2 regions of the Pseudomonas sp. GW456-E7 genome follow, and region 2 is predicted to be linked to the other one. Evidence: riboswitches for the same ligand, from Rfam matches in the RefSeq annotation. Region 2 holds a riboswitch; the other holds the start of a gene.
The links. A riboswitch is a leader RNA that binds a small molecule or an ion and turns the genes downstream of it on or off. The one in region 2 is predicted to bind cobalamin.
Positions count from the first base shown of each region.

Region 1: it holds a riboswitch for cobalamin, as region 2 does, so the genes downstream of both, AC07YV_RS25455 (CbtB domain-containing protein) here and cobO (cob(I)yrinic acid a,c-diamide adenosyltransferase) in region 2, are expected to answer to the same signal.

Region 1 is NZ_JBWKZB010000053.1:8,228-22,588, forward strand. It holds gene AC07YV_RS25445 (cobalamin biosynthesis protein) at 1-354, opposite strand, end outside; gene AC07YV_RS25450 (CbtA family protein) at 351-1,058, opposite strand; gene AC07YV_RS25455 (CbtB domain-containing protein) at 1,070-1,261, opposite strand; cobalamin riboswitch at 1,384-1,609, opposite strand; cobalamin riboswitch at 1,822-2,034, shown strand; gene cobW (cobalamin biosynthesis protein CobW) at 2,137-3,207, shown strand; gene cobN (cobaltochelatase subunit CobN) at 3,211-7,059, shown strand; gene AC07YV_RS25470 (magnesium chelatase ATPase subunit I) at 7,209-8,216, shown strand; gene AC07YV_RS25475 (VWA domain-containing protein) at 8,336-8,881, shown strand; gene AC07YV_RS25480 (NADH:flavin oxidoreductase/NADH oxidase family protein) at 9,029-10,252, opposite strand; gene AC07YV_RS25485 (MerR family transcriptional regulator) at 10,329-10,733, shown strand; gene AC07YV_RS25490 (hypothetical protein) at 10,740-11,471, opposite strand; gene AC07YV_RS25495 (GGDEF domain-containing protein) at 11,652-12,728, opposite strand; gene AC07YV_RS25500 (DUF4434 family protein) at 12,712-13,590, opposite strand; gene AC07YV_RS25505 (NfrA family protein) at 13,590-14,361, opposite strand, start outside.
Region 2 is NZ_JBWKZB010000049.1:10,648-25,008, reverse strand. It holds gene AC07YV_RS24690 (PQQ-dependent sugar dehydrogenase) at 1-1,094, opposite strand, end outside; gene AC07YV_RS24685 (hypothetical protein) at 1,160-1,744, opposite strand; cobalamin riboswitch at 1,898-2,130, shown strand; gene cobO (cob(I)yrinic acid a,c-diamide adenosyltransferase) at 2,213-2,824, shown strand; gene AC07YV_RS24675 (cobyrinic acid a,c-diamide synthase CobB) at 2,821-4,221, shown strand; gene bluB (5,6-dimethylbenzimidazole synthase) at 4,218-4,868, shown strand; gene cbiB (adenosylcobinamide-phosphate synthase CbiB) at 4,865-5,773, shown strand; gene cobD (threonine-phosphate decarboxylase CobD) at 5,766-6,758, shown strand; gene AC07YV_RS24655 (cobyric acid synthase) at 6,755-8,206, shown strand; gene cobU (bifunctional adenosylcobinamide kinase/adenosylcobinamide-phosphate guanylyltransferase) at 8,355-8,876, shown strand; gene cobT (nicotinate-nucleotide--dimethylbenzimidazole phosphoribosyltransferase) at 8,873-9,928, shown strand; gene cobC (alpha-ribazole phosphatase family protein) at 9,925-10,500, shown strand; gene AC07YV_RS24635 (adenosylcobinamide-GDP ribazoletransferase) at 10,503-11,234, shown strand; gene AC07YV_RS24630 (MarR family winged helix-turn-helix transcriptional regulator) at 11,408-11,812, shown strand; gene AC07YV_RS24625 (MFS transporter) at 11,865-13,073, shown strand; gene AC07YV_RS24620 (hypothetical protein) at 13,070-13,192, shown strand; gene AC07YV_RS24615 (glutathione peroxidase) at 13,247-13,813, shown strand; gene AC07YV_RS24610 (OmpP1/FadL family transporter) at 14,059-14,361, opposite strand, start outside.

The DNA of each region.
Region 1 (14,361 bases), on a different contig from region 2:
TTTTGCCGGGGCCTGGGCCAGTTGTTCGGCCAGGGCCAGTGCGGCGCTTTCCGCCACGCCGTAGCAACCGGTGCGTTCAAACGCTATTTGCGATTGATGGCTGAGTTGCGGCTCATAGGGGGCCAGTTGTTCACTGCTGAAATACATCAATTCCAGGCCAAGCTGCTGCGCCAGTTCAATCAGTGCAGGTTCGTCGCGCTTCGAATCGATGCTGGCCAGGGCCTTGATTTCATGGCGGGCAATCTGGTGCGCCTCCAGTGCCTGGTCGAGCAGCGCCAGCAAGGTACTGACGGGGCAGCCCTTTTGGCAGCCCAGGCCGACCACCAGGGTCGGCGCTGTGCTGACGTCCGTCATGCGTGGTATTGGCCATCGCTTTTGCGACGGAACAACCAGGCGCTGATCAGGCCCAGGGCCAGCCAGAACGCCACGTTGGTCAGTTGCGAAGCGATTTTGAATTGGGTTTCCAGTGCCTCCGGAGCGAGCATCGAATGCACTTGCGGCTGCGGTGCGCCAATCACATGGGGAACGGCAAGGATCGCCACGCCGAGGACTTTCATCAGCCAGTGACGGCTGAACACGATCAGCGCGATACCGACGGCGGTGGAGGCGGCGGTACCGATCCACCACAGTTGCCGTTGTGCCAGATCGGCGGCGGCCGTGCCTGGCAGTTCAGGTGGCAGGCCGAGGGTCGGCGCGAGCACGAAGGTCGCATAGCCGGCCAGGCCCCAGAGCAGGCCCTGGGAGGTTTTGGTCGGCGCACGCAAGGTGTACAGGCCGGCCAGCATCAGGGCGAAACCGACGGCCACCACCAGGTTGCCGCCAGTGGTCGACAGCACGCGCTGCCAGCCGTCTTCCGGCTCCCAGGCTTCGGCGTCGTGGGTGTGGGCAGCCATCGCGCCATCGGCGTGTTCATGCATTTCAACGGCAGCCGGTTCGGCTTTTTCGTAGGTTTCGGCCTGAAGAATCAGGGGCGCGACCCAGAAACTTTGCAGCAGGGTCAGCAACAGGGCGGCCAGCAGCCCGGTGAAACCTGCGGTTTGCGCAATACGCTTGATCATGTCAGCAGGTCTCAATGGCACGGGAACGCGGAGCTGTGACGGGTATCGTGGGCGGCATTGTGCACCGCTTCGATGTGCGAGAAACCGGCGAAATACACCAGGCACGCGCCCAGGATCGACGCGCAGACGGCGGCGGTCAGACGTTGAGTCAGGGTAGAAGTGGTGCTGGCTGTAGTGTGGCCGGTGCTGCTGATGATCGACATGGCGTTTCCCTCTGGTCTGTCAGCGGGGAATCAAGAGCGCATGCAAAAAACTGCACGACCAGGCGCGCAGCGTTTCAAACAGCGCCCGCCCACCGCGGGTTTGTTGTTTCAGTGATCGTTATGGTCACTTTATGTTGCGGGCCGGTCTCCGGGCTCACGAGGGGCAAAGGCTTGGGCCTGAACCTGAAAACACCACCTTCCCATGCCGCAGTGGCACAGTGGATCTGATGCTTCGCTCGCTTACCGTTGCGGGGGCAGCACCGGACTGACATGGCTTTAGAGTAAAGCACATGATTCACCGGTTTCCCGTTTCACCCTGTGAAGGGCACCCGTAACAAGATGCGTAGGAGAGCATGGGCGAGGGTTGGGCGTCAATTGGCAAGGGTTCTCAACTGAATCGAAACGATCTCTGTAGGAGCTGCCGCAGGCTGCGATCTTTTGATCTTGCTTTTTACAATCAAGATCAAAAGATCGCAGCCTGCGGCAGCTCCTACAGGGGAATGGTGCAGTCAATAAGGTTGGGGGAGCCGGGCAAAGATTGACCCGCCCCAATACCATGCGTAGCCTTGCGCTTTCGAGGTTCTTCGGCGTTTGTCGAAGCTAAGAAGGGAACGCGGTCGATGCCGCGGCTGCCCCCGCAACTGTGAACGGTGATGTTCGTTGCCACGCCACTGCAGGCTCAATCCATGAGGCCGGCGGGAAGGCGCAGCGAATGCCAGGCCCAAGGCCGGCACACCGTCAGCCAGGAGACCTGCCTCGACACAGATTCTCAAATTCAACCGGGCGGGGTGATCCGGTGGCGAACTCTTCAGGCACGCGCATCTGCGTTGCCGGTCGTCGTCCCGTATGCCCGCCACCTAGCCATAGGGCATCCGATGAAAACACTGGCCAAACTTCCCGTCACCATCGTTACAGGCTTTCTCGGCTCGGGTAAAACCACGCTGCTGCGGCACATGCTCGACAACGCCCAAGGGCGCCGCATCGCAGTGATCGTCAACGAATTTGGCGAGCTGGGCATCGACGGCGAAATCCTCAAGCAGTGCTCCATCGGTTGCACCGAAGAAGAAGCCAACGGCCGTGTCTATGAACTGGCCAACGGCTGCCTGTGCTGCACCGTCCAGGAAGAATTTTTCCCGGTGATGCGCGAACTGGTGGCTCGTCGCGGCGATCTCGACCACATCCTCATCGAAACGTCGGGCCTGGCCCTGCCAAAGCCTCTGGTCCAGGCATTCCAGTGGCCGGAAATCCGCAGTGCCTGCACCGTTGACGCGGTGATCACCGTGGTCGACAGCCCTGCCGTGGCCGCCGGCACCTTTGCCGCCTTCCCGGACCAGGTCGATGCCCAGCGCAAACTCGACCCGAACCTGGACCACGAATCGCCATTGCACGAGCTGTTTGCCGACCAACTGGCCAGCGCCGACCTGGTGATTCTCAACAAATCCGACCTGATCAACCCGGCCGACCTGGCCCGCGTGCGCCTGGAAGTCGCCGAAGAGTTGCCGCCAGCGGTGAAAATCATCGAAGCCAGCAGCGGTCGCCTGCCACTGGACGTGTTGATCGGCCTGGGTGCCGGCTCCGAAGAACACATCGACAGTCGCCACAGCCACCACGACCATCATCACGATGGCGACGATGATCATGACGACCACGATCACGACGCCTTCGATTCGATCTCCATCGAACTGCCGCAAGCCGACGAAAGCCTGCTGATGGACGCGCTGACCCAGTTGGTGGTCCAGCACGGTATCCTGCGGGTCAAAGGTTTCGCCGCCGTCCCGAACAAACCGATGCGCCTGCTGATCCAGGGCGTGGGCACGCGTTTCGACAAGCACTTCGACCGCCAGTGGGGTGCCGAAGAGGCGCGCATCACCCGTCTGGTGCTGATCGGCCAGGAACTGGACGCCGCCGTACTAGAAGCGCAACTGCGCGCTGCGCTCAGCGTGTAACCCATGCACCTGCTCAGGACCCAGCCCGGCGGTTTCGTGTCGGATGACAACATCGCCGACCTTGGACAAACCCCCGCCGAGCTGGTGGTCCTGTGCAGCGGCGACTCCAGCCTGGCGCTGCTCGCCGAGGCGGCGCAGCAGTTGCCCGAGGATTACCCGAGTGTGCGCCTGGCCAACCCGATGCAGGTGCAGAACCATGCCTCGGTCGATTTGTACGTCGATGAGGTGTTGCGTCACGCCAAGGTGATCCTGATTTCGCTGCACGGCGGCATCGCCTATTGGCGTTACGGTATCGAGCGCCTGGTCGAGCTGTCCCAGCGCAGCGTGCAGGTGATCCTGGTGCCGGGCGATGACCGCCCCGACCCAGAGCTCAGCGACTTGAGTACCGTCGGCGCCGAGGACCGCGACCGGCTCTGGCAATTTCTGCGTCAGGGCGGCATGGGCAATGCCCTGGATTTCTTCCGCTGCCTGGCCAACCGCTGGCTGGCGCGCGATTACACCTGGGGCGAACCACAAACCCTGCCGCGCACGGCGATCTACCATCCGCACAAACACTCTGCCGCACTGAGCGACTGGCAGGCCGAATGGCACGCCGGTCAACCGGTGGCGGCGGTGCTGTTTTACCGCTCGCATTTGCAGGCGGCGAACACCGCTTTCATCGATGTTTTTTGCCAACGCTTGCAGGCAGCGGGGTTGAATCCGTTGCCGATTGCGCTGGCCAGTTTGAAAGAGCCAGGCTGCCTGGGCGCGGTCGAGGACTGGCTGGATGAAGCCGGTGTCTCGGTGATCCTGAACACCACCGGCTTCGCCCAGTCCAGTCCCGAGGCGCCGCACCTGCGGCCGTTCCGGCGCAATATTGCGGTGATCCAGGCGATTTGTGCCCAGGACAACGAACCGGGTTGGCGCGCCAGTGAACAGGGGCTTGGCCCGCGCGATCTGGCGATGCACATTGCCTTGCCGGAGCTGGACGGGCGCATCATCAGCCGCCCGATCAGCTTCAAGGACCTGGCGTGGCGCAGTGAGCGCAGTCAGTCGGATGTGGTCTGCTATCGGCCGCAACCGGAGCGCATGGACTTCGTTGCCGAACTGGCGCGGCGCTGGGTCGAACTGGCGCGGGTGCCCAATGCCGAAAAACGCATCGCCTTGATTCTGGCCAATTACCCGACCCGCGACGGGCGCATCGGCAATGGCGTCGGTCTCGACACCCCGGCTGCCGCGCTGAATATCCTGCGGGCACTGCATGCCGAAGGTTATCCGCTGCCGGCCGAATTGCCGGACAGCGGCACCGCGCTGATCCAGCAGTTGCTGGGGGGCGTCAGCAACGATCTCGATACCCTCGACCTGCGTCCGTGCCAGCAAAGCCTGGGGATGGACGACTATTTGGCGATGTTCAATGCCCTGCCCGAAGCCAATCGTGCGGCGGTGCTCGAACGTTGGGGCGCGCCGGAAAACGACCCGATGTGCCGCAGCGGACGGATGATGATCGCCGGCCTGCGCTTTGGCCTGACCTTCGTCGGCATTCAACCGGCGCGGGGTTATCAGGTCGATCCGAGCGCGGTGTATCACGACCCGGACCTGGTCCCGCCCCACGGCTACCTGGCGTTTTACTTCTGGCTGCGCCACACCTATGGCGCCCACGGCGTGATCCACGTCGGCAAGCACGGCAACCTCGAATGGCTGCCGGGCAAGGGTGTGGGGCTGTCGGAAAACTGCTGGCCGGATGCGCTGCTCGGGCCGCTGCCGAACATCTATCCGTTCATCGTCAATGACCCGGGCGAGGGCGCCCAGGCCAAGCGGCGCACCCAGGCGGTGATCATCGATCACCTGATGCCACCGCTGACCCGCGCCGAAACCTACGGCCCGCTGCGCAACCTCGAACTCTTGGCGGACGAATATTACGAAGCGCAGTTGCTCGATCCGCGCCGCGCTCGGGAGTTGCAGCGCGACATCCTGCAACTGGTACGCGACTCGCACATCGACCGTGAACTGCAACTGGACGAGCCACTCGACAGCGATGCCGACGCAGCGATCTGGTTGCCGCGACTCGACACTTACCTGTGCGACTTGAAAGAGTCGCAGATCCGCGACGGCCTGCATGTGTTCGGCGAATCGCCCACCGGGCGCTTGCGTATCGACACCTTGCTGGCGTTGTTGCGCATTCCACGGGGCGATGGCCGAGGCGCGCAATCGAGTCTGCTGCGGGCGCTGGCCAAGGCGTTTGCGTTGGGGTTTGATCCGCTGGATTGTGCGCTGGCCGAGCCATGGATCGGGTCGCGTCCCGAGGCTCTTGTGGACATCAGCGAAGATACCTGGCGCACGGCGGGCGATACCCGCGAGCGCCTGGAACTGTTTGCCGCGCAATTGATTTCGGACGCGTTGAATAACCCCTGTGGGAGCGGGCTTGCTCGCGAATCGGTTGAACACTCAACATTGATGTCGATTGACCCACCGCTTTCGCGAGCAAGCCCGCTCCCACAAGGGGCAGGCTGGAATGAAGTGCAGGCCATCATCGATGGTTTGCGCGAAGTAGTCGCCCCGCGCCTGGACGCCTGCGGCCCAGCGGAAATGCGCGGTCTGCTCGACGCCCTCAGCGGTCGCTTCGTCCCGGCCGGCCCCAGCGGTGCGCCGAGTCGCGGTCGCCTGGACGTGCTGCCCACCGGGCGCAACTTTTACTCGGTGGACGTGCGCAATTTGCCGACCACCACGGCGTGGCGCATCGGTTTCCAGTCGGCCAACCTGATTCTGGAGCGGCACCTGCAGGACCACGGCGATCATCTGCGCCAGCTCGGCCTCTCGGTGTGGGGCACCGCGACCATGCGCACCGGCGGCGATGACATCGCCCAGGCGATGGCGTTGATGGGCGTGCGCCCGGTCTGGGCCACCGGCAGCCAGCGGGTCGACGATTTCGAGATTCTGCCGTTGAGTTTGCTCGACCGTCCTCGGGTCGACGTGACCTTGCGCGTGTCCGGTTTCTTCCGCGATGCCTTTGCCAATCTGATCCGGCTGTTTGACGCGGCGGTGCAAGCGGTGGCCGACCTGGATGAGGCGGACGACCTCAATCCGTTGGCGGCCAAGGTGCGTGCCGAACGTGCAACCTTGCTGCAGGCCGGGCTGGATGAAGACGCTGCGCGACGTCAGGCCGGCTGGCGGATTTTCGGGGCCAAGCCCGGGGCCTACGGTGCAGGCGTGCAGGGCGCCATCGATGGTCGCCTGTGGCAAACCCGCGAGGACCTGGCCGAGGTTTACCTCAACTGGGGCGGCTACGCTTACGGCGGTTCCGACGAAGGCACCGCCGCCCGTGAACAGTTCAGCCAGCGCCTGAGCCAGGTGCAGGCCGTACTGCAAAACCAGGATAACCGCGAGCACGATTTGCTCGACTCCAACGATTACTACCAGTTCCAGGGCGGTATGCTCGCGGCGGTGGAAAGCCTGAAAGGCGAGGCGGCGGCCAGTTATCATGGCGATCACAGTCAGCCGGACCTGCCGAAGATTCGCACCTTGAAGGAAGAACTGAACCGGGTGATCCGTTCCCGGGCGGCCAATCCGAAGTGGCTCGATGGGGTAAAACGCCACGGCTACAAAGGCGCGTTCGAAATGGCCGCGACCGTCGATAATCTGTTCGCCTTCGATGCCACCACGCAGTTGATCGACGATCACCAGTACGCGTTGCTGGCCGACGCCTATTTGCTCGACCCTGACACCCGGGATTTTGTCCGTGAACACAATCCCCATGCCTTGCGCGACATGACTGAACGCATGCTCGAGGCGCAACAACGCGGAATGTGGAAGGAGCCGGGCGCCTACCGTGAGGCATTGGAGAATCTGTTGCTGGATATAGAAGAAGACAGCTGACACGCTTGAACCTGTGGGAGCGAGCTTGCTCGCGATAGCGGTCTGTCAGGCAACATCTTCTTCGACTGGACAAACGCCATCGCGAGCAAGCTCGCTCCCACAGGGATACAGGTGTCTATGACATCACCGACCATGACCGAGATAGAACAATGACCGACACCCCGCATTTCCCGCTCTCCGCCGTGGTCGGCGCCGACGATTTGAAGCTGGCCCTGTACCTGACCGCCATCGACCCGAAAATCGGCGGCGTCCTGATCGAAGGCCCGCGCGGGATGGCCAAGTCGACCCTGGCCCGTGGTCTGGCGGACCTGCTGGCCAGCGGTCAGTTCGTCACATTGCCGCTGGGCGCCACCGAAGAGCGCCTGGTCGGCACCCTCGATCTCGACGCGGCGCTGGGCGAAGGTCGCGCGCAGTTCTCACCCGGCGTACTGGCCAGGGCTGACGGTGGCGTGCTCTACGTCGACGAGGTCAATCTGTTGCCTGATCACCTCGTTGACCTGCTGCTCGATGTGGCCGCCAGCGGCACCAATCTGGTCGAGCGCGACGGCATTTCCCATCGGCACTCGGCGAAGTTCGTGCTGATTGGCACCATGAATCCTGAAGAGGGTGAACTGCGTCCGCAGTTGCTCGACCGTTTCGGCCTGAATGTCGCCCTTGGTGGCCACACAGCACCGGCCGAACGAGGCCAGATCATCCGCCGTCGCCTGGATTTCGACAGCGATCCGCAGGGTTTCTGCGCCGAATGGGAAGCGGCGCAGGCGTCCCTGCGTGAACGTTGCCAACACGCACGCAACGCCCTGGCGAGTATTCCCCTCGACGACCAGGCGCTGGCCCGGATTACCGAGCGTTGCTTTGCCGCTGGCGTCGATGGTTTGCGCGCTGACCTGGTCTGGCTGCGTGCCGCCCGGGCTCACGCCGCCTGGCGCGGGGCGAACGCTATCGCCGAGGAAGATATCGACGCCGTTGCCGAGTTCGCCTTGCGCCATCGTCGTCGCGAGCATTCGCCGCCGGCACCTGCGCAATCTCAAACTGCGCAACAAACCGCGCCGCAGAACGACAATCCGGGTGAAGGGCAGGGCCAGTGGGGCGAATTGCCTGCCCAGGCGCTGGCGACCGGCGCACGACGTGAAGTGCCGAGCTGGCCAAAAAAGCCCTAGGCATTCGCCCTCGCTGCGACGCGGGGGCGAATGCCAGACCCCGAGCCGGGCGACTGGACCATGGCAAACAGGGCAAGCGTCACGCCGCCCGCAGTGGCTCGGTCAATTGGCCCGGCACCTTGCTCAATGGCCGGCCGCGTCAGCGCGACGACCTGATGTTCCAACTGCGCACGCGTTCGCCCCATGAACTGTGGCTGGTAATAGTCGATGCCTCCGCATCGACCCGCCGTCATCAGGCATTGAGCGATGCCAAGGGCTTGCTGGCGCAGTTGTTCGACGATGCCTATCGCCAGCGCGCACGACTGGCGTTGCTCACGGCCAGCGGTGCTGCTCCCAAGTGGCAGGTGCAGGGATTGAAGGCCTCGACGGGGCTGCGCCTTTGGCTTGATGGCCTTGGCGCGGGTGGTGGCACGCCGCTGCTGGCGGCATTGGGCGAAGCGGGGCGATGGCTCGCAGCAAGGCAAAAGCGTTTTCCGGCGGAGCAGCAGCGGTTGCTGCTGGTGACCGATGGCCGGTTGAAGGACTGGTCGTTGCTGCCTGTGCTTGCGTGTCCGGGGCTGTTGATCGACATCGAGCGCGGACCGATCCGGCTCGGGCGCAGCAGGGTGCTGGCGGCGCAGTTGCAGGCTGAGTATCGGCATATTGACGAGTTGCTGCCTGGTTGAGTTCTGTTTGGCAGTTCCGGCCTCTTCGCGAGCAGGCTCGCTCCCACAATTGATCGGTGTTGAACACAAGCTTTGTAATCGCCCGAAACCCCCTGTGGGAGCGAGCCTGCTCGCGAAAGCGGTGTAGCTGCCAACCTCACATTTGAATCACTTGCCCATCGCCTGCCGATACTGCCGGGTACGCTTGCCTATGTACAACCGGTCGACAATCAACGCCCATAGCGCCGAAACCTCAGGCCGGGTTTTGCGCCCACGGCTCAAGCGATGCAGCTGGAACTTCACCACCGCCATGCTCGCCAGCGCCGCCAGGGGTTTGCGCTTCCAGCGGATCGGCGGCAGTTGCGGGTGGCTGTGCTTGCCTTCGCGCCAATGCTTGACCAGGTGCGGCTCCACGGCCAGGGCAGTGCCGATGCCGGCCATGGCGATGCCGCTGTCGAGGACCTGCTCGACGATTGCCAGACGCCGGATCCCGCCCGTCACCATCACTGGCATGCGCGCCACGCTGGCCAGTTCACCGGCCATTTCCAGAAAGTACGCCTCCCGTGCCAGGGTTCGGCCGTCGCGCGCTTCGCCTTGCATGGCCGGTGCTTCGTAGCTGCCACCGGAGAGTTCCAGCAGGTCGATCGGTTGTTCGTTGAGCCACTGGATCACTTGTCGGGCATCATCGGCATCGAAACCACCGCGCTGGAAATCCGCTGAATTGAGCTTTACCGACACACAAAATTGCGGCGACACCGCCTGGCGAACCGCCTCGACGACGGACAACAACAGGCGCGCGCGATTCTCCAGTGAACCACCCCAGCGATCAGTGCGTCGATTGGTCAGCGGCGACAGGAACTGGCTGAGCAGGTAGCCATGGGCGGCGTGGATCTGCACACCGGTAAAACCGGCTTTCTCCGCCAGTGCGGCGCTGGTGGCGAAACGGCGGATCACCTCCTGGATGTCGTCCTCGCCCATGGGCTTGGGTTCGGCGAACATCTTCGAGAATTGGCCGAGATCCAGCGCAACCGCCGACGGCGCCAGTGCTTGCTGACCGAGGTTGGCCATGGTCTGGCGGCCAGGGTGGTTGAGTTGCATCCAGAAATGCGCACCGCCGGCCCGGCCGACGCTGGCCCACTGGCGGAAGCGTTCCAGATGTCGCTCGTCCTCCAGTGCGACACCACCGGGGCCGGTCATGGCGCGGCGGTCGATCATCACATTGCCGGTCAGCAACAAACCGGCTTCGCCTTCGGCCCAGGCTTGATACAGGCGAAGCAGTGCCTGATCGGGTACTTGATCGGTGTTGGCGAGGTTCTCTTCCATCGCGGCTTTGGCAATGCGATTGGCGATGGTCTGGCCGTTGGGCAAATTCAAGGTTTGGAAGGGTGACATGCTTGACTCCTCATACTGATGAGTAGAGGCTAAGCTTAAAGTTAACTTTAATGTCAAGCAGGCAAATGAGGTCGCAATGAAAATTGGTGAATTGGCGCAGTTGAGCGGCCTGACCGCATCGCGCATCCGTTTTTACGAGTCTCAGGGCTTGATCCGCCAGGTCGAGCGCTCTGCCAACGGTTATCGGCGTTACTCGCAACAGGCGCTGCAAACCCTGCAACTGATCCAATGCGCACAACAGGCCGGTTTCAGCCTGGAAGAACTCAATCAGTTGCTCCCCGACAATGTGACCGGCGCATTCAAGCACGATGAGCTGATGGCCGGCCTGTATCGCAAGGTCGAGCAAATCGAAGAGATGCAACGGCACCTGGCCCATAGCAAGGCGCAGTTGTTGGGGTGGATCGACACCATCCAGGCGAAGCCTGCGGGCATGAGTTGCGATGAAAATGCCGAACGGGTGATGACGTCATTCAAGCACTAGGTCAGCTCAGTGCTGCGGTTGACTTGGCAGAACAGTCTGCTTGACCGGGTAGGCAAATGATTCGTCGTCGTTAATGGTCGCAAAAACGGTTTGTACTTCCCCTGGCTTTATCTGAACTGGAACGTTTGGCAAGTAGCTGATAAATCGGTCTACCTTCCAGTTAATCGGGTTCAGCCCCATTAATTTGGGGAGCATCGTCGCTCCGTAATTCGCCTTCGACGGAACCAAAAAAATAGTGGTGATGGATGTTTTAATCGGAAAAAAGATTGCGCCCGGGTGAGTACCGCATAGCGGATAGTTTGGAGTGTTACGTAAGCATGTTGAGGGTGGCTCCTGGCCAATGACCAGGTTGGTAGGCGGTGAACTGATATCGTTTACAAACACCGAAAATGAAATGCCCTTGCCTGGCAGGTTTTGCAGATTTAATTGAGACATCGTGAAGTTGAGGCCCGACAGAGTGGGTACCTGTTTCAAGATGTCCCCATCGCTGGTTACCGCCGTTACGATGAACGGGCCTGTGGCCGTAGTCCCAACGACAGTCCCGGAGATGGATGTGGCACTTTTTGAAAGGGGAGTTGTGACGCAAACTTCCGGGCCATTCTGGCCAATGCGCCCATTGGTGACCAATTCGCGGCACTCTTCGTTGACCTTAGAAACAGTCGCGTCCTGTTGAACGTTGCAACCGGTTAAACCTATTCCCAGCGTTGTGCAAAGAAGTAAAGTTCTGGCCGTATTCATGTCCGATTCCCTTTGGTGTCGACAGTCAGCTGCCGCGCCAGTATTTCCTCCTATGCTTCGACGCGTCTACTGTCAAAGTTGACAGTAGTGATCAGTTATTCGGGTTTAAACAGATCGTTTTTCAATGGACACAACGGTACGGATGAGAAACGCTCAGTGCAGCGAGTGGGATGTATCAGTTCATTGATGAAAGGTATACCGATCCTTCCCCGTATGCTTTGCCTCATACAAGGCTTCATCGGCCTTGACCAGCGCCTGGTTCAACGTGTCGCCGTCGAGCACCCGGGCCAGGCCGATGCTGATGGTCACCGGGTATCGAGTGGGTTGTTCGCGCACCACCCGACACAATTCAGCGGCCAGCGCCTCGACGTCTTCGTGGCGTTCCCCGGCCAGGTAAATCGCGAACTCCTCGCCACCGAGGCGCGCATATTCGTGATGGGTCATCACCGACTTGATGTCCTGGGCGATGCGCTTGAGCACCTCGTCGCCAATGTCATGGCCATGGACGTCGTTGACCTTCTTGAAATTGTCGATATCGACCATCGCCAGGTAGTGGTCGTTCTCCCGCGGCACTTTGTTCAAATGCTGGTCGGCGCGGGTCATGAACGAGCGGCGATTGGGGATTTCGGTGAGTGTGTCGATGTAGGCCTGGTCCAGCAGCAACTTGGACATGATGAAGTTGTACAGCTTGGCCTTGCGCAGTGTCAGGAAGCTGTAGATGGTCAGGCCGCAGATAAATGCCGAGTAACTGATGGCCATCACCCCCCTCAGCTCCATGTGTCCGAGATCCGTGTTGTAGAACGGGTTGAGAAACGACCAGGTGACGATTTGCGCGGCAAAGAACGACCAGCGGTTCAGCGGCAATACCGAGGCCGTGAACAGGGTGGTCGAAGCCGCCAGCAACAGCCATCCGGGTTGGTGATCGTCGGGCAGGCCTTCGGTGAGCAGTCGCGTGCCGAATGCCATGGCAAACACAAACAGCAGGTTCAGCGTCTGGAAATGCCGGGCATCGCGGATCAGCCGAAGGATGATGACGAAAGTCGCGAAGGCGCCGATAAACACCAGCGAAAGCCAGGTGAATGGTTGTCCGCCGATGAAACTGAGGATCAGGTCGTAAGCAATCCAGATGGCAATGCTGGCGATGTAGATCAATACGCAAAAGGAGCGTAGCCGATCAAATTCATGCTGGAGGAACTCGGCTTTGAGCTTGGCCGGCGCCGACTTTCTCAGCACTTCGTCTTCAATGGTTTTGTACATCGCCGACCTTGCTGTTGTGCTGGTTGTCGAGAATCACCTTACCCCACGGCCGGTAGCGCAGGGAGAAAACCGACGTCGGGTGGCAGCCCGGCGATGTGGATTGGGGGGGCATGGGTTCGGCACGAAAGGGTTGCCCGGCAACACTGACCTGGCGAAAGGCTTCCCTGACGATGCCGATGGAGCAGGGCAGGGCTTGGGCATAGCCGTTGCGAACCATGGCTGGCAAGCGTCCGGTGCCGGCTCCGTCCTGCCACCACACTTGAATCCCTGCGCTGGCCAATTCCCCAAGCCACCGGCCATTCACCTGTGGCGACAGTTTGCCGACGTTGAAGACGCTGATGTGCAGCGGCGCGTCGAGCTTGCCGGCGAAATCCTTGAGCTGGCGTTGCAACTTTTGCCGGCGATCCAGCGGCAGAAAGTGCAGGTCATCCAGTTCCATGGGCAGATACCAGCCACTGACCGGGAGTTTCCAGTCCTTGCGCAGCTTCTGCTGCCGGGCCAGCGACTGCCCCAGTTGCGTTTGCCAGTACGTTGCCAGACCGGCACTGTCCAGTTCATTGATGCGCTGGTAATAGGCCGGGTCCATGTGCAGGCCCAGCACCAGTTTCAGGCCCTGGGCCTGGGCCTGTTTCAGGCTGCCGGCGAGCCAGCCGTCGGCGCCGCCGAAGTCCGAATCGCCATAGGCCGTCCATTGCACAATCACCGTATGCACGCCCTGGTGGGCGGTGTCCTGCCAGATTCGCTGCCATTGCGCCTGGCTCAGGCTGGCATCGGCGTTGAGCGGCTGATAGAAAATCCGTTCGTCGGCATGGGGCGCCGTGGCGCCCAACAACAGGCACAAAGCCAAAAGAAGTCGCTTCATCAGAAGTTCAACTCCACGCCGACCAGCACACCGTTGCCGCCGTCATACAGATTGCCGCCCAACGCTTGTTGATACTCGGTGCGCACCGTCAGGTGCGCGCGATAGGCGTTGTAAATGTCATCGTTGAACCACCATTGCCAACGCAAGCCCAGACCGGTGCGCAGATCCTGGCGCCAGTCGTTGCTCGGGTCCTGGCTGGCAAATTCAAGGAAACCGTATGGCATGACCGTTTGCGCGCCGTTGAACGGCAGCTTCCAGGTGTGACCTTGCTGGAAGCGCGACAGCCATTGATGGTCGCCGGCCTTGGTCCACCACGCCGCGTCGAGGTAGAGGAAGCGCTCCTCCCAATCGCTTTCATCGACCCGCCAATCGTTGCGGAATCGACCCTGATCAAGGAACGACGCCGTTGACCGCAGCAGATAGTCGGTGGTGGTGTGGCCATCATCGCGGTGATCCTCGGCCTGATCGGATACCTTGTCGGGGACCAGCATTTGGCCGAGGCTCAGGCCATGGTTGTCTTGGTCATCGAACTGGCTTTGTTTGTAGATCTCGCCATAGAAGTTGATGTTGGCTGTGCCCCAGGGCTTGTAGCGCAGGCCGACGCCGGTACCCAGGGATTCGGCATAGCTCGACCGGCCCACACCGCCAAGCAGCAAACGGCCATAGACCGACAGCGTGCTGCCGGCGCGACTGGGTTCATCGCCCAGTGCGTGGTCCCACATGGCCAGTTGCACGTTCTGCGAGCTGGAGCGTCGCTGCGTGCCGGTGCTC
Region 2 (14,361 bases):
CCGTGCTGCCCGATGAAGGCTCCTTGGGTGAAGGGCGGCGGCAGCTTGCTGTTTTCAGCGAAGGTCAGGCCCAGTGATGCCGTGTGTGGGCCGACGGCATAGTCCGGAGCGATGGCCTTGGCCACCAGGTCGGGGTTTTGCGGTTCGACGCGAATATCGACATGCTGGCCGTAGTAACTGTACGGCCAGCCATAGAACGCGCCGTCCTTGACCGAGGTGATGTAGTCCGGGACCAGGTCGCTGCCGATTTCATCCCGCTCGTTGACCGCGGTCCACAGCGCGCCACTGCGCGGCTCCCAGGCCATGCCGTTGGGGTTGCGCAGGCCGGAGGCGAAGATCCGCTGCTGGCCGGTGGCGCGGTCCACTTCCCAGATCGCTGCGCGACCTTCTTCCTTGTCCATGCCGTTTTCCGCGACGTTGCTGTTGGAGCCCACGGTGACGTAGAGCTTACGGCCGTCCTTGCTGGCGATGACGTTTTTGGTCCAGTGGTGGTTCAGTGGGCCGCCCGGCAAGTCGACCACTTTGACCGGCGGTGACTTGATCTGCGTATCGCCACTTTCATAGTGAAAGCGCAGCAGGCGATCAGTGTCGGCCACATACAAGTCCTTGCCGACCAGGGTCATGCCGAAGGGCGAGTTGAGGTTTTGCAGAAACACCGTGCGGGTTTCCGCGACGCCGTCGTGGTCCTTGTCGCGCAGCAAGGTGATGCGGTTCGCGCTGGGCACGCGAGCTCCGGCGCGCCCCATGACTTGCTTCATGACCCAGCCGCGAATGCCTTTGCCGTCTTCGGGTTTGGGTGGTGCGTTGGTTTCCGCCACCAGCACGTCGCCGTTGGGCAGCACATAAAGCCAGCGGGGGTGATCCAGGTCTTCGGCAAAAGGGGCTACTTGAGTGCCCGCGGCGGCGACGGGTTTCGCGCCCTGTGGCCAGCCGATGGCCGGGGCGATGTTCACAGTTGGGAGCAGGGTCTTGTTGGGGGGCGGCAGTTGGGGTGAAGGGCCGGTGCCGTCGGAGACTTGCAGGCCGGCGGTCTCACTGCAACCGGCGAGCCCTCCGCAGATCGCGATAACGAGAACGAGCGGGGGCGTGCGCATACGGGTTTCCCTATGAGTGCCTTGTTCTAATCATAGAGACGCGTTGTCGTCCAATGGTTCAACCCCTAGCCACGTGCTTCCTTGAACAGCACCGCAATGCCGGGGTGATAGTTGCCGGCTTCATTGCGCAACTTGCGGTAGGCATACGGGAAATACCAGGCGACCGCGCAGGTGTGTTCCTTTTGCAGGTCGTCGACCATGTCCTGGAGTTCCTCCGGTGTCGCGCCTTGCTGGGCTTTTTGCGGGGCGACGAACAGGCAGCCGAGTTTCAGGTCGCTGGCGTGGCTCAGGCGCTTCGCATCGCTGGCGATGTCGAGCAGGGCCTGGCTCAGATTGAGGCTGTTGACCCGTGGCCAGCGCTGGCTGGTCTGGATGTAGGCGCGGGTTTCGGGCGAGGCGAGGAACAGGTCGGCGCGGCTGTTGCGTTCGCCTTCTTCGGTCTGCTTGCGGGTGGGCGTCTGTTGCAGTGTGACCATCTCGGCCATCCAGGCGGCGGCAGACAGCAGTCCGAGATTGGCTTTTTCGTCGTGCCAGTAGGGGGTGTCGCCATCACCGCGGACGGCGTTATAGCGGTCGATGCATTCGAACCAGCGCTCGAGCACAGGGCGCAGGAATTCCAGCTTTGGATTGCTGATGATCATGCCTTGCATGGGCTCACCCTTGTTATTGTGTTGTGAGGTTGTGGCTCTTTGATATCACTGCTGAGAGCGAGGCACAAGATTGACGTCAGTTTTTTGAGTGACGACAGTTATTCGGCCGATGGCCTCCCGGCTTTAATTGACGCTCCACCCCCAACCCTCTAACCTTCGCGGCTTGTTTCAGGTGCTCTGTGACTTGGGTCGACAGAGTGAAACAGGGAAGCCGGTGAGCGAGTTCTTCTGTTGGTCGAAGACCCGCAATTCCGGCGCTGCCCCCGCAACGGTAAATGAGTGAAAACTGTGTCTGATGCCACTGTGTCGATTCGATGCGGGAAGGCGCGCAGTCTGGCTACGCGCCACTCATGAGCCCGGAGACCGGCCTGATTCATCCAGCGGCATCACGGTGGGCGATGCCAGGCTTGTTGCCTTCTATTGCTGTGCCTGCCCGCCGTTATTCCTGTCTCAACGGAGAGCTCCCCCATGACTGATACCCCCGATCGTGACGAACGCCACCTGGCGCGCATGCAGCGCAAAAAAGCCGTGATCGACGAGCGCATCGCCAATTCCCCGAACGAGTGTGGTCTGTTGCTGGTGCTGACCGGTAACGGCAAGGGCAAGAGCAGTTCGGCCTTCGGCATGCTCGCCCGCGCCATGGGGCACGGCATGCAATGCGGCGTGGTGCAGTTCATCAAGGGCCGCAACAGTACCGGCGAAGAGTTGTTCTTCCGGCGCTTTCCCGAGCAGGTGCGTTTTCATGTGATGGGCGAAGGGTTTACCTGGGAAACCCAGGACCGTCAGCGCGACATCGCTGCCGCCGAAGCAGCGTGGGCGGTGTCCCGGGAACTGCTGCGCGATCCGTCCATCGGCCTGGTGGTGCTGGATGAGCTGAACATCGCCCTCAAGCACGGCTACCTCGATCTCGATCAGGTGCTCAGCGACTTGCAGGCCCGGCCGCCGATGCAACACGTGGTGGTCACCGGGCGTGCCGCCAAGCCGGAAATGATCGAGATGGCCGACACGGTCACCGAAATGGGCATGATCAAGCACGCCTTTCAGGCCGGGATCAAAGCGCAGAAAGGCGTCGAGCTGTGAACCAGCCTCGCCATTGCCCGGCGGTTCTGATTGCCGCGCCGGCCTCCGGCCAGGGCAAGACCACCGTCACCGCGGCGCTGGCCCGGTTGCATCGCAATCAGGGGCGCAAGGTCCGTGTGTTCAAGTGCGGCCCCGACTTTCTCGATCCGATGATCCTCGAACGTGCCAGCGGTGCACCGGTGTATCAACTGGACATGTGGATGGTCGGCGAGCAGGAGAGTCGCCGGTTGCTGTGGGAAGCCGCCGCTGAAGCCGACCTGATCCTGATCGAAGGCGTCATGGGGCTGTTCGACGGTACGCCGTCGAGCGCCGATCTGGCGCGGCATTTCGGTGTGCCGGTACTGGGTGTGATCGACGGCACCGCCATGGCCCAGACCTTCGGCGCACTGGCCCTGGGGCTGGCGCGTTATCAGCCGGACTTGCCGTTCGCCGGCGTGCTGGCCAACCGCGTCGGCACGCTGCGCCACGCGCAATTGCTCGAGGGCAGCCTGACTGAAGGATTGCGCTGGTACGGCGCGCTGTCCCGGGAAACCGGGATTGAACTGCCGAGCCGACACCTGGGGCTGGTTCAAGCCAGTGAGCTGAACGATCTCGACCTGCGCCTCGATGCGGCAGCCGATGCCCTGGCCAACAGTTGCGAGGTCGCGCTGCCACCGGCCGTCGAGTTCGCCGCCCCCGATGTCATCGTCGCCGAACCGCTACTGGCCGGTGTGCGCATTGCCGTGGCCCGTGACGAAGCCTTTGCGTTCACCTACGGTGCGAGCCTGGATTTGCTGCGGGCGATGGGCGCCGAGCTGTCATTCTTCTCGCCGATCCGCGACCGCCAATTGCCGGAGGCGGACAGCCTGTATCTGCCGGGCGGTTACCCGGAGCTGCACCATGTCGCGCTGGCGCAAAACACCGCGATGCTCGAGGCGATCCGCGCCCACCACCAGGCGGGCAAACCCTTGCTTGCCGAGTGTGGCGGCATGCTGTATCTGCTCGATTCCCTGACCGATGTCGAGGGCACTCGCGCGGAACTGGCGGGCTTGCTGGCCGGTGATGCGGTCATGCAAAAGCGTCTGGCGGCGCTGGCGCTGCAAGCGGTGGAACTGCCGGAAGGTCCGCTGCGCGGGCACACCTATCACCATTCGCTGACCAGCACTGAACTGGCGCCGATTGCCCGGGGCGTGAGCCCTAACGGCGGGCGCGGCGCGGAAGCGGTTTATCGTGAGGGGCGGATGACTGCCTCTTATGTGCACTTTTATTTTCCGTCCAATCCCACGGCGATTGCCGCGCTGTTTGCGCCGGACCTTGAGGCCGCCTTCGCGAGCAAGCCCGCTCCCACAGGGGATTGCATGTCTTCAGGCAGCTCACTTTTAAATGTGGGAGCGGGCTTGCTCGCGAAGAGGCCATGACAGACAACGCATTCACCGAAGCCGAACGCGCAGCGGTCTACCGCGCCATCGGCGAGCGCCGCGACATGCGCCACTTCAGTGGTGGCAGCGTCGAGCCCGAGTTGCTCCAGCGCCTGCTTGAAGCTGCGCATCAGGCACCCAGCGTCGGCCTGATGCAGCCCTGGCGCTTCATCCGCATCAGTGATCGCGCCTTGCGCGGGCAAATCCAGGCCCTGGTGGAAGAAGAGCGCATCCGCACCGCCGAAGCCCTCGGCGAGCGTAGCGACGAATTCATGAAGCTCAAGGTGGAAGGCATCAACGATTGCGCCGAGGTCCTGGTCGCCGCACTGATGGACGACCGCGAGCAGCATATCTTCGGTCGCCGCACCTTGCCGGAAATGGACATGGCCTCGCTGTCCTGTGCCATCCAGAACCTGTGGCTCGCGTCCCGCGCCGAAGGGCTGGGCATGGGCTGGGTGTCGCTGTTCGAACCCCAGGCACTGGCGGACCTGCTGAAGCTGCCGCCGGGAGCCAAACCGCTGGCGGTGCTGTGCCTGGGACCGGTAAAGACGTTCTACCCGGCGCCGATGCTGGTGCTCGAAGGCTGGGCGCAGGCGCGTCCGCTGCATGAATTGCTTTATGAGAACTATTGGGGAGTGAGTCAATGAGTGTGGCGTTGTTGAGTGTCGCCGCGGTTGCGCTGGATGCGCTGCTGGGTGAACCCAAACGCTGGCATCCGCTGGTGGCGTTCGGCCGTTTTGCCGATCGCATCGAGCAACGTTTCAACGGCGGCGGTCGCGGCTGGCGCAGCCATGGCGTCACCGCGTGGGTGATCGCCGTGCTGCCGCTGGTGCTGTTGGTCACGGCATTCTCCTGGGCGCCTTACGTCGGCTGGATCGTCGAGATTCTCGCGCTCTATTGCGCCCTCGGCATGCGCAGCCTCGGTGAACACGTCACGCCGGTGGCCAAGGCCTTGCGTGGCGATGATCTGGATGAAGCACGCAAGCGTGTGAGTTATCTGGTCAGCCGTAAAACCAGTGACCTGGATAAAACCGAAGTCGCCCGTGCCGCCACCGAGTCGGTGCTGGAGAACGGCAGCGACGCGGTGTTCGCCGCGTTGTTCTGGTTTGCCGTGGCCGGTGCGCCGGGCGTGGTGCTCTATCGCCTGAGCAATACGCTGGATGCGATGTGGGGCTATCGCAATGAGCGCTTCGAACGATTCGGCTGGGCGGCGGCGAAGATCGACGACGTGCTCAATTACATTCCAGCGCGTCTGGTGGCACTGACGTATGCGCTGCTGGGCAAAACCCGGCTGGCGTTGAAATGCTGGCGCACCCAGGGCCCGACCTGGGACAGCCCGAACGCCGGCCCGGTGATGGCGGCTGGGGCGGGGGCCCTTGGCGTCGAATTGGGCGGCGCGGCGATTTATCACGGCGAACTGCACCAGCGTCCGCAACTGGGCGAAGGTGTGCCGGCGGACGCCGACTCCATTGACCGGGGCTGGCAACTGGTCCAGCGCGGGGTATGGTTATGGCTGCTGATTCTCTGCCTGGGGGCTGAATTTTATGCTTGAGCACGGTGGCCGATTGCGCAGGGCAGCGCTCGAATATGGCATAGATGAAGCCGACTGGCTGGACCTGTCGACGGGCCTTGCGCCCTGGCCGTTCCCGGTGCCGGATATTCCGCTGCGGGCCTGGGCCCGTTTGCCGGAGGCGGACGATGGTCTGGAACAGGCCGCCTGTGATTACTACGGCACCTTGCAGGCATTGCCGGTGGCCGGTTCGCAAATGGCGATCCAGCTGCTGCCGCGATTACGGCGGGCGGGCAAGGTGGGTGTGTTGTCGCCCTGCTACGCCGAGCACGCCGAAGCGTGGCGTCGCAACGGCTATATCGTGCGGGAAGTGCTGGAGCAGGAAGTCGACTTCTTTCTCGACAGTTTCGACGTGCTGGTGGTGGTCAATCCGAATAACCCCACGGGCCTGAGCCTCACCCCCAGTCGGCTGCTCGACTGGCACACGCGACTGGCCCAGCGCGGTGGCTGGCTGGTGGTGGACGAAGCGTTCATGGATAACACGCCGCAACTGAGCCTGGCGCCGTTTGCCCATCAGGTCGGGCTGATCGTCTTGCGCTCCTTCGGCAAGTTCTTCGGCCTGGCCGGTGTGCGCCTGGGGTTTGTGCTGGCCGAGCGCAAGTTGCTCAAGTTGCTGGCAGAACAAGTGGGGCCCTGGGCCGTGAGCGGGGCAACCCGGGTAGTGGGGCAGGCCTGCCTGCGCGATACCGAGGGGCAAACGCGGCAACGGCTGCGCACCGAAGAGGCCAGCGAGCGCCTGGCGTCGTTGCTGCAGCAACACGGCTTCGAGCCCCAGGGCGGCTGTGCGCTGTTCCAGTGGCTGATCACCGAGCGCGCCGAAACACTGAATGAGTTCATGGCCCGGCGCGGCATTCTCCTGCGGTTGTTCACGCACAACAGCAGCCTGCGATTCGGCCTGCCCGGTGACGAAGCTGCCTGGGTGCGACTGGCGCAGGCATTCGAAGATTTCGCCAAGGAAAACCAATGACCACGCTGATGGTGCAGGGCACCACGTCGGATGCCGGTAAAAGCACGCTGGTGACTGCGTTGTGCCGTTGGGCCACGCGTCAGGGCGTCAGGGTAGTGCCGTTCAAGCCACAGAACATGGCACTCAACAGTGCGGTGACCGCCGACGGCGGCGAGATTGGCCGTGCCCAGGCGGTTCAGGCCCAGGCCGCGCACCTCGAACCGCACACCGACATGAATCCGGTATTGCTCAAGCCCAACAGTGACACCGGTGCCCAGGTGATCATCCATGGCCGCGCCGTAACGACCATGAACGCCGTCGCCTATCACGACTACAAAAGCATCGCCATGCAAGCGGTGCTGGCCTCCCACGAGCGCTTGAGCGCGGCCTATCCGCTGGTGATGGTTGAAGGTGCAGGTTCGCCGGCAGAAATCAATTTGCGTGCCGGCGACATCGCCAACATGGGCTTCGCCGAAGCGGTGGATTGTCCGGTGTTGCTGATTGCCGATATCAATCGCGGCGGGGTTTTCGCCCATCTGGTGGGTACCCTCGAACTGCTGTCGCCGAGCGAACAGGCGCGGGTCAAAGGCTTCATCATCAATCGTTTTCGCGGTGACATCGCGTTGCTGCAACCCGGTCTCGACTGGCTTGAAGAGCGCACCGGCAAACCGGTGATGGGTGTGCTGCCCTACGTGATGGATCTGCACCTGGAGGCCGAAGACGGCATCGATCAACGCCAGACCGATAAAGTCGAACGGGTGCTGAAGGTGGTGGTGCCGGTGCTGCCGCGCATCAGCAATCACACCGATTTCGATCCACTGCGCCTGCATCCGCAAGTGGACCTGCAATTCATCGGGCCCGGCCAGGCGGTTCCGCCCGCCGACCTGATCATTCTTCCCGGTTCGAAAAGTGTCCGCAGCGACCTCGCGTACCTGCGGGCCAACGGCTGGGAAACCTCGATTGCCCGGCATCTGCGTTACGGCGGAAAACTGCTGGGGATCTGTGGCGGCCTGCAGATGCTCGGTGAGCAGGTGCATGACCCGTTGGGCCTCGAGGGCGCGCCGGGTTCCAGCGCCGGTCTGGGGCTGCTGGCGTTCCAGACCCGGCTCGAACAAGAGAAACAGCTGCGCAATGTGTGCGGTCGCCTGGCGCTGGAAGATGCGCCGGTATCAGGCTATGAAATTCATGCTGGCGTGACCACCGGCCCGGCCCTGGAAAACGCCGCCGTGCAACTGGATGACGGCCGCTGCGACGGTGCGCAAAGTGCTGACGGGCAGATTTTCGGCACCTACCTGCACGGGCTGTTCGAATCGCCGGCGGCGTGCAGTGCGCTGTTGCGCTGGGCGGGTTTGCAGGAGGTGCAGGACGTGGATTACCACGGCTTGCGCGAGCGCGATATCGAGCGGCTGGCGGATCTGGTGGAGAAGCATCTGGATACTTCTCTGCTGCGTCGGCTCTGTGGGTTCTGAGGTGGCTGTTGCGGCCCCATCGCGAGCAAGCTCGCTCCCACAGGTTACGAGGTGTACTCAAAATATATATTCAGCCTGGATCAATTGTGGGAGCGAGCTTGCTCGCGATGAGGGCCGTCGCCTCCCCGAAGATTTTAAGGAATAAGCAATGCTCCAACTGATCCTCGGCGGCGCCCGCTCCGGCAAAAGTCGCCTGGCTGAAAAACTCGCCATCGACAGCGCCCTGACCGTGACCTACATCGCCACCAGCCAACCACTGGATGGCGAGATGAGCGAGCGGGTCGCCCATCACCGTGCCCGTCGTCCTGCCGAATGGGCACTGATTGAGGAACCGCTCGAACTGGCCCGGATACTGCGTGAAAGCGCCCGTGCCGACCACTGCCTGCTGGTGGATTGCCTGACCCTGTGGCTGACCAACCTGCTGATGCTCGACGATGCCGAGCGCTTGCAAGCCGAGCGTGATGCCTTGCTGGACTGCCTGGCGTCGCTGCCGGGTGAAATCATTTTTGTCAGCAACGAGACCGGAATGGGTGTCGTGCCGCTGGGCGAATTGACTCGCCGCTATGTCGATGAAGCCGGTTGGCTGCATCAAGCTCTGGCTGAGCGGTGTCAGCGTGTCGTCCTGACCGTTGCCGGCCTGCCCCTGACTCTGAAAGGAACTGCGTTATGACTCAATCCTGGTGGCTGAACCCGTGCAGGCCGGTCGATACCCAAGCGCTCGAACAGGCCCGGGCGCGGCAACAGCAACTGACCAAACCGGCCGGCTCCCTCGGTCAGCTGGAATCGGTGGCGGTGCAACTGGCGGGATTGCAGGGGCGGGTCAAGCCGAGTCTGGAACAGGTGTGGATCGCGATATTTGCCGGCGACCACGGCGTGGTCGCCGAGGGCGTGTCGGCGTATCCCCAGGAAGTGACCGGGCAGATGCTACTCAACTTCGTCAGCGGCGGTGCGGCGATCAGCATATTGGCGCGGCAACTGGGCGCTTCCCTTGAGGTGGTGGACCTTGGCACGGTGACGCCGTCGCTGAACCTGCCGGGTGTGCGTCATCTGAACGTCGGCCCGGGCACGGCGAATTTCGTACAGGGACCGGCCATGACCGAAGCCCAGGGACAACTCGCTTTGCAGGCCGGCCGTGACAGCGTGCAGCGGGCGATGGCCAGCGGTGCGCAGTTGTTCATCGGTGGCGAAATGGGCATTGGCAACACCACCGCTGCCAGCGCCCTGGCCTGTGCCTTGCTCGATTGCCCGGTGGGCCATTTGACCGGGCCTGGCACCGGGCTCAACGCCAAAGGTGTGAGCCACAAAGCCCAGGTGATCGAGCGTGCCCTGGCATTGCATGGCGCACAGCGTGGCGATGCCTTGCAGACCCTGTTCAACCTCGGTGGCTTCGAGATTGCCGCGCTGGTCGGTGCCTATCTCGCCTGCGCTCAAGAAGGTGTCGCGGTGCTGGTGGACGGCTTCATCTGCAGTGTCGCTGCGCTGGTCGCGGTGCGCTTGAATCCTGAATGCCGTCAGTGGCTGATGTTCGGTCATCGCGGCGCCGAGCCGGGGCATCGTCATGTGCTGGAAACCCTGGATGCGCAACCCTTGCTCGATCTGGGCCTGCGGCTCGGTGAAGGCAGTGGCGCGGCATTGGCTGTGCCGCTGTTGCGCCTGGCGTGCGACCTGCACGGGCAGATGGCGACCTTCGCCGAAGCCGCCGTGGCAGATCGTCCGGCATGACCCTGCGCGTGGATCTGTTGCGACACGGTGAAACCGAATTCGGCGGTGGCTTGCGCGGTAGCATCGATGATGCCTTGACCGACACGGGCTGGGCGCAGATGCGCGCCGCCGTGGTCGGGCAGGGGCCATGGGACCGGCTGGTCAGTTCGCCGTTGCAGCGTTGTGCGCGGTTTGCCGAGGAACTCAGTGCACAACTGGGGGTGCCGGTGCAATTGGATAAAGACCTGCAAGAGTTGCATTTCGGCGCCTGGGAAGGGCAGAGCGCGGCGGCGCTGATGGAAACCGACGCGCAGGCGCTGGGCTTGTTCTGGGCCGATCCTTACTCGTTCACGCCGCCTCAGGGCGAGCCGGTTGCGGACTTTTCGACACGGGTGCTGGCAGCGCTGCAGCGTTTGCACGCGACCTGTGCCGGTGAGCGCATTCTGCTGATCAGCCACGGCGGGGTGATGCGCCTGTTGCTGGCACAAGCTCGCGGGCTGCCGCGAGAGCAATTGCTCAACGTTGAGGTCGGGCATGGCGCGCTGTTTTCGCTGACGATGGAGTCCGCTGGTTTGTTGAAGGAAGTGCTCTGACCATGTTGCCATTCTGGATCGCCCTGCAATTTCTCAGCAGCCTGCCGATTCGCCTGCCCGGCATGCCTGAGCCTCGGGAGCTGGGACGGTCACTGCTGTTTTATCCGCTGGTGGGCTTGCTCTTTGGCGTGATTCTGTGGGCAGTGAACTGGCTGTTGCAGGGGACGCCGGCGTTGCTGCACGCGGCGTTGTTGCTGAGCGTTTGGGTACTGCTCAGCGGCGGGTTGCATCTCGATGGCCTGGCGGACAGCGCCGATGCCTGGCTCGGCGGTTTTGGCGACCGTGAGCGTACGCTGACCATCATGAAAGACCCGCGCAGCGGACCGATCGCCGTGGTGACGCTGGTGCTGGTGTTGTTGCTCAAGTTCACTGCGCTACTGGCGCTGATCGGGCAACCGAATTCGCTGGCATTGGTCATCGTGCCGTTGATCGGTCGCAGCGCCTTGCTCGGCTTGTTCCTGACCACACCCTATGTGCGTGCCGGTGGTCTGGGGCAGGCCTTGGCCGATCATCTTCCGCGTGTGGCGGGCAGGTGGGTGTTGGCTGGCAGTGCACTGGCTTGTGTGCTGATTGCCGGTTTGAGTGGTGTGGTGGCGATGGTGTTGGCGGTTCTCGGGTTTGTCTGGTTGCGGCAGGTGATGCTGCGGCGGCTCGGTGGAACGACTGGCGATACGGCAGGGGCGATGCTGGAGTTGCTGGAAGTTGCAGTGCTGGTAGGCTTGGCGCTGGTCTGATTGGGTTGTGTTGAGCGTTCCGGCCTCTTCGCGAGCAGGCTCGCTCCCACATTGGAATGCGATCAACTGTGGGAGCGAGCCTGCTCGCGAAAGCGATTTTCGGGACACCGCCTGACCACTGAACAAACCCCATGCCACTTGATTTAACCGACTCGCGGGTATATACACGCACCATGCTCGATTCCCAATGTTTATGCATCAACCTGCGTCGCGCCGCCCGTGGCGTCAGCAGGCATTACGACGGCGCTCTTGACGGCTTCGGGATCAACGTTGCGCAGTATTCTTTGCTGTGCAATCTGCAGCGTCTGGATCAGCCGAGCATTTCAACCCTGGCCGAGGCCATGGGCCTGGATCGCAGCACCTTGGGGCGCAATTTACGGGTGCTGGAGGGTGACGGCCTGGTGACGCTGGTCGAGGGCGAAGACATGCGCAACCGCATCGTCCTGCTGACCGAGGCCGGGGCAGAGCGTCTCAAGGCGGCCTTGCCGGCCTGGGAGGCCGCACAGCAGCGCTTGATCGATCGCCTGGGGGCCGAGAAGCGCGAAACCTTATTGAAGCTGCTGGACGAACTGGCGTGACGCCGGTTTTTCCGATCATAAGCGGGTATATACCCGCTACCGGAGAACAACAATGACATCGATGTGGCGTACGTGCGGTTGGGTTCTGTTGGGGAGTGCGCTGATCCTTGCGTTGTCTCTGGGGGTTCGACATGGCTTCGGGCTGTTTCTGGCGCCGATGAGTGCCGAGTTCGGCTGGGGTCGTGAAGTCTTTGCCTTCGCCATCGCCTTGCAGAACCTGATCTGGGGCCTCGCCCAGCCATTCACCGGCGCGCTGGCCGACCGCTTCGGTGCAGCGAAAGTGGTGCTGATCGGTGGCATCCTGTACGCAGCGGGGCTGATTTGCATGGGGCTCTCCGATTCTGCAGTGACCCTGTCCCTGAGCGCCGGCCTGCTGATCGGCCTCGGGCTGTCCGGCACGTCGTTCTCGGTGATTCTGGGTGTGGTCGGCCGCGCCGTACCGCCGGAAAAGCGCAGCATGGGCATGGGGATCGCCAGTGCTGCCGGCTCGTTCGGCCAGTTCGCAATGTTGCCCGGCACGCTCGGGTTGATCGGATGGCTTGGCTGGTCCGCGGCGTTGCTCGCGCTGGGTTTGCTGGTGGCGCTGATCGTACCGCTGGTGAGCATGCTCAAGGACAAGCCGTTGCCCGTCCTGGGCCACGAACAAACCCTTGGCGAAGCACTGCGTGAAGCCTGCTCGCATTCCGGATTCTGGCTGCTGGCGTTCGGCTTTTTTGTCTGCGGATTCCAGGTGGTGTTCATCGGTGTGCACTTGCCGGCCTACCTGGTGGACCAGCATCTACCGGCCACGGTCGGCACCACGGTGCTGGCGCTGATCGGCCTGTTCAACATTTTCGGCACCTATACCGCCGGGTGGCTCGGCGGGCGCATGTCCAAACCGCGTTTGCTCACCGGTTTGTATTTGCTGCGGGCGGTGGTCATTGCGTTGTTCCTGTGGGCGCCGGTGACCACCACCACGGCCTACCTGTTCGGCATGGCCATGGGCTTCCTGTGGCTGTCGACGGTGCCGTTGACCAACGGTACGGTGGCGACCTTGTTCGGCGTGCGAAACCTGTCCATGCTCGGTGGGATTGTTTTCCTGTTTCACCAGCTTGGTTCGTTTCTGGGCGGCTGGCTGGGCGGGGTGGTGTATGACCGAACCGGGAGTTATGACTTGATCTGGCAAGTGGCAATTCTCTTGAGCCTGTTGGCCGCCGCCCTCAACTGGCCGGTGCGTGAACGGCCGGTGGCGCGCCTGCAAACACAAATGAGTGCGACATGAACAGCCTTTGGCCACGGATCGCTGTAGCCGCCGTCTGCGCCTTTTTGCTGGCGTTGTCGTGGTGGGGCTGGCATCAGGGCGGGCTGGCGCTGATGCAGTTGGGCATGGGTGCTTGCTAGTGAGCGGCGAGGGCGAGTAACGTCGCTTTTGACGAATTATCAAGGATGCTCGAGATGCTCAAGCGCTGGTGTGCTGTTCCCGCGTTGCTGATGACGTTGTCCGGACTGGCCTGGGCCGCTGACTGTCCGGAGGTGCTGCAGGGCTCGCTGCCGAAGTTGCGGGCCAAGGAGTCCATCGACCTGTGCCAGCGTTACGCCGACAAACCGCTGGTGGTGGTCAATACCGCCAGTTTCTGCGGCTTCGCACCGCAGTTCGAGGGCCTTGAGGCACTCAATCAGCGCTACAAGGAGCAAGGGCTGGAAATACTCGGCGTGCCGTCAAACGACTTCAAGCAGGAGTCCAAGGACAGCGCCGAGACTGCGAAAGTCTGCTATGCCAACTACGGCGTGACCTTCACCATGACTGAGCCACAAAGGGTTCGTGGCGACGATGCGACGCACTTGTTCAAAGTCCTCGCCCGTCAAACCAGTGCGCCGAAGTGGAACTTCTACAAGTATGTGGTGGATCGCCAGGGCAAGGTGATCGCCAGTTTCTCCAGCCTGACCAAGCCGGATGATCCCGAGTTCATCGCCGCGGTAGAAAAAGCCCTGGCTTCGGCACCGCTTGCTTCTGCCCCCTGACGTTCGGCCTCGTTGTTTGGTGGTGCACGCGTTCCCTTGTAGGAGCTGCCGAAGGCTGCGATCTTTTGATCTTGCTTTTGCGTTGCTGAAGATCAAAAGATCGCAGCCTTCGGCAGCTCCTACAGATTTTTCGAAATCCGTGTTCCGCGGGATTCCGTGAAGAACCAAAAAAAAGCCCCGCCTCTGTGAAGAGAGCGGGGCTTTTTTGATTCCGATGGCGAGCGGTTCAGGCTCGCCGGGAATCATCAGAAGCGGTAGGTTGCACCGAGACCGAAACCGTTCGCGTAGTTTTCATACTTGGCGTTGTAGGTCTGGCCACGGTCGTTGCTGTTGTTGACCTTGACCGACTCTTCGCGCAGGTACGAATACGCCAGGTCGATGGTCAGGTCGTCGGTCGGACTCCAGCCGGCGCCCACGCTGAAAATCTTGCGATCGCCCGTCGGGATGCGCGGAGAGCGATCGACGTTGTTGGTCGGTGCCTGGTCAACGGACAGGCCGGTACGCAATACCCATTGCTTGTTCAACTGGTAGGACGCGCCGATGGCGTG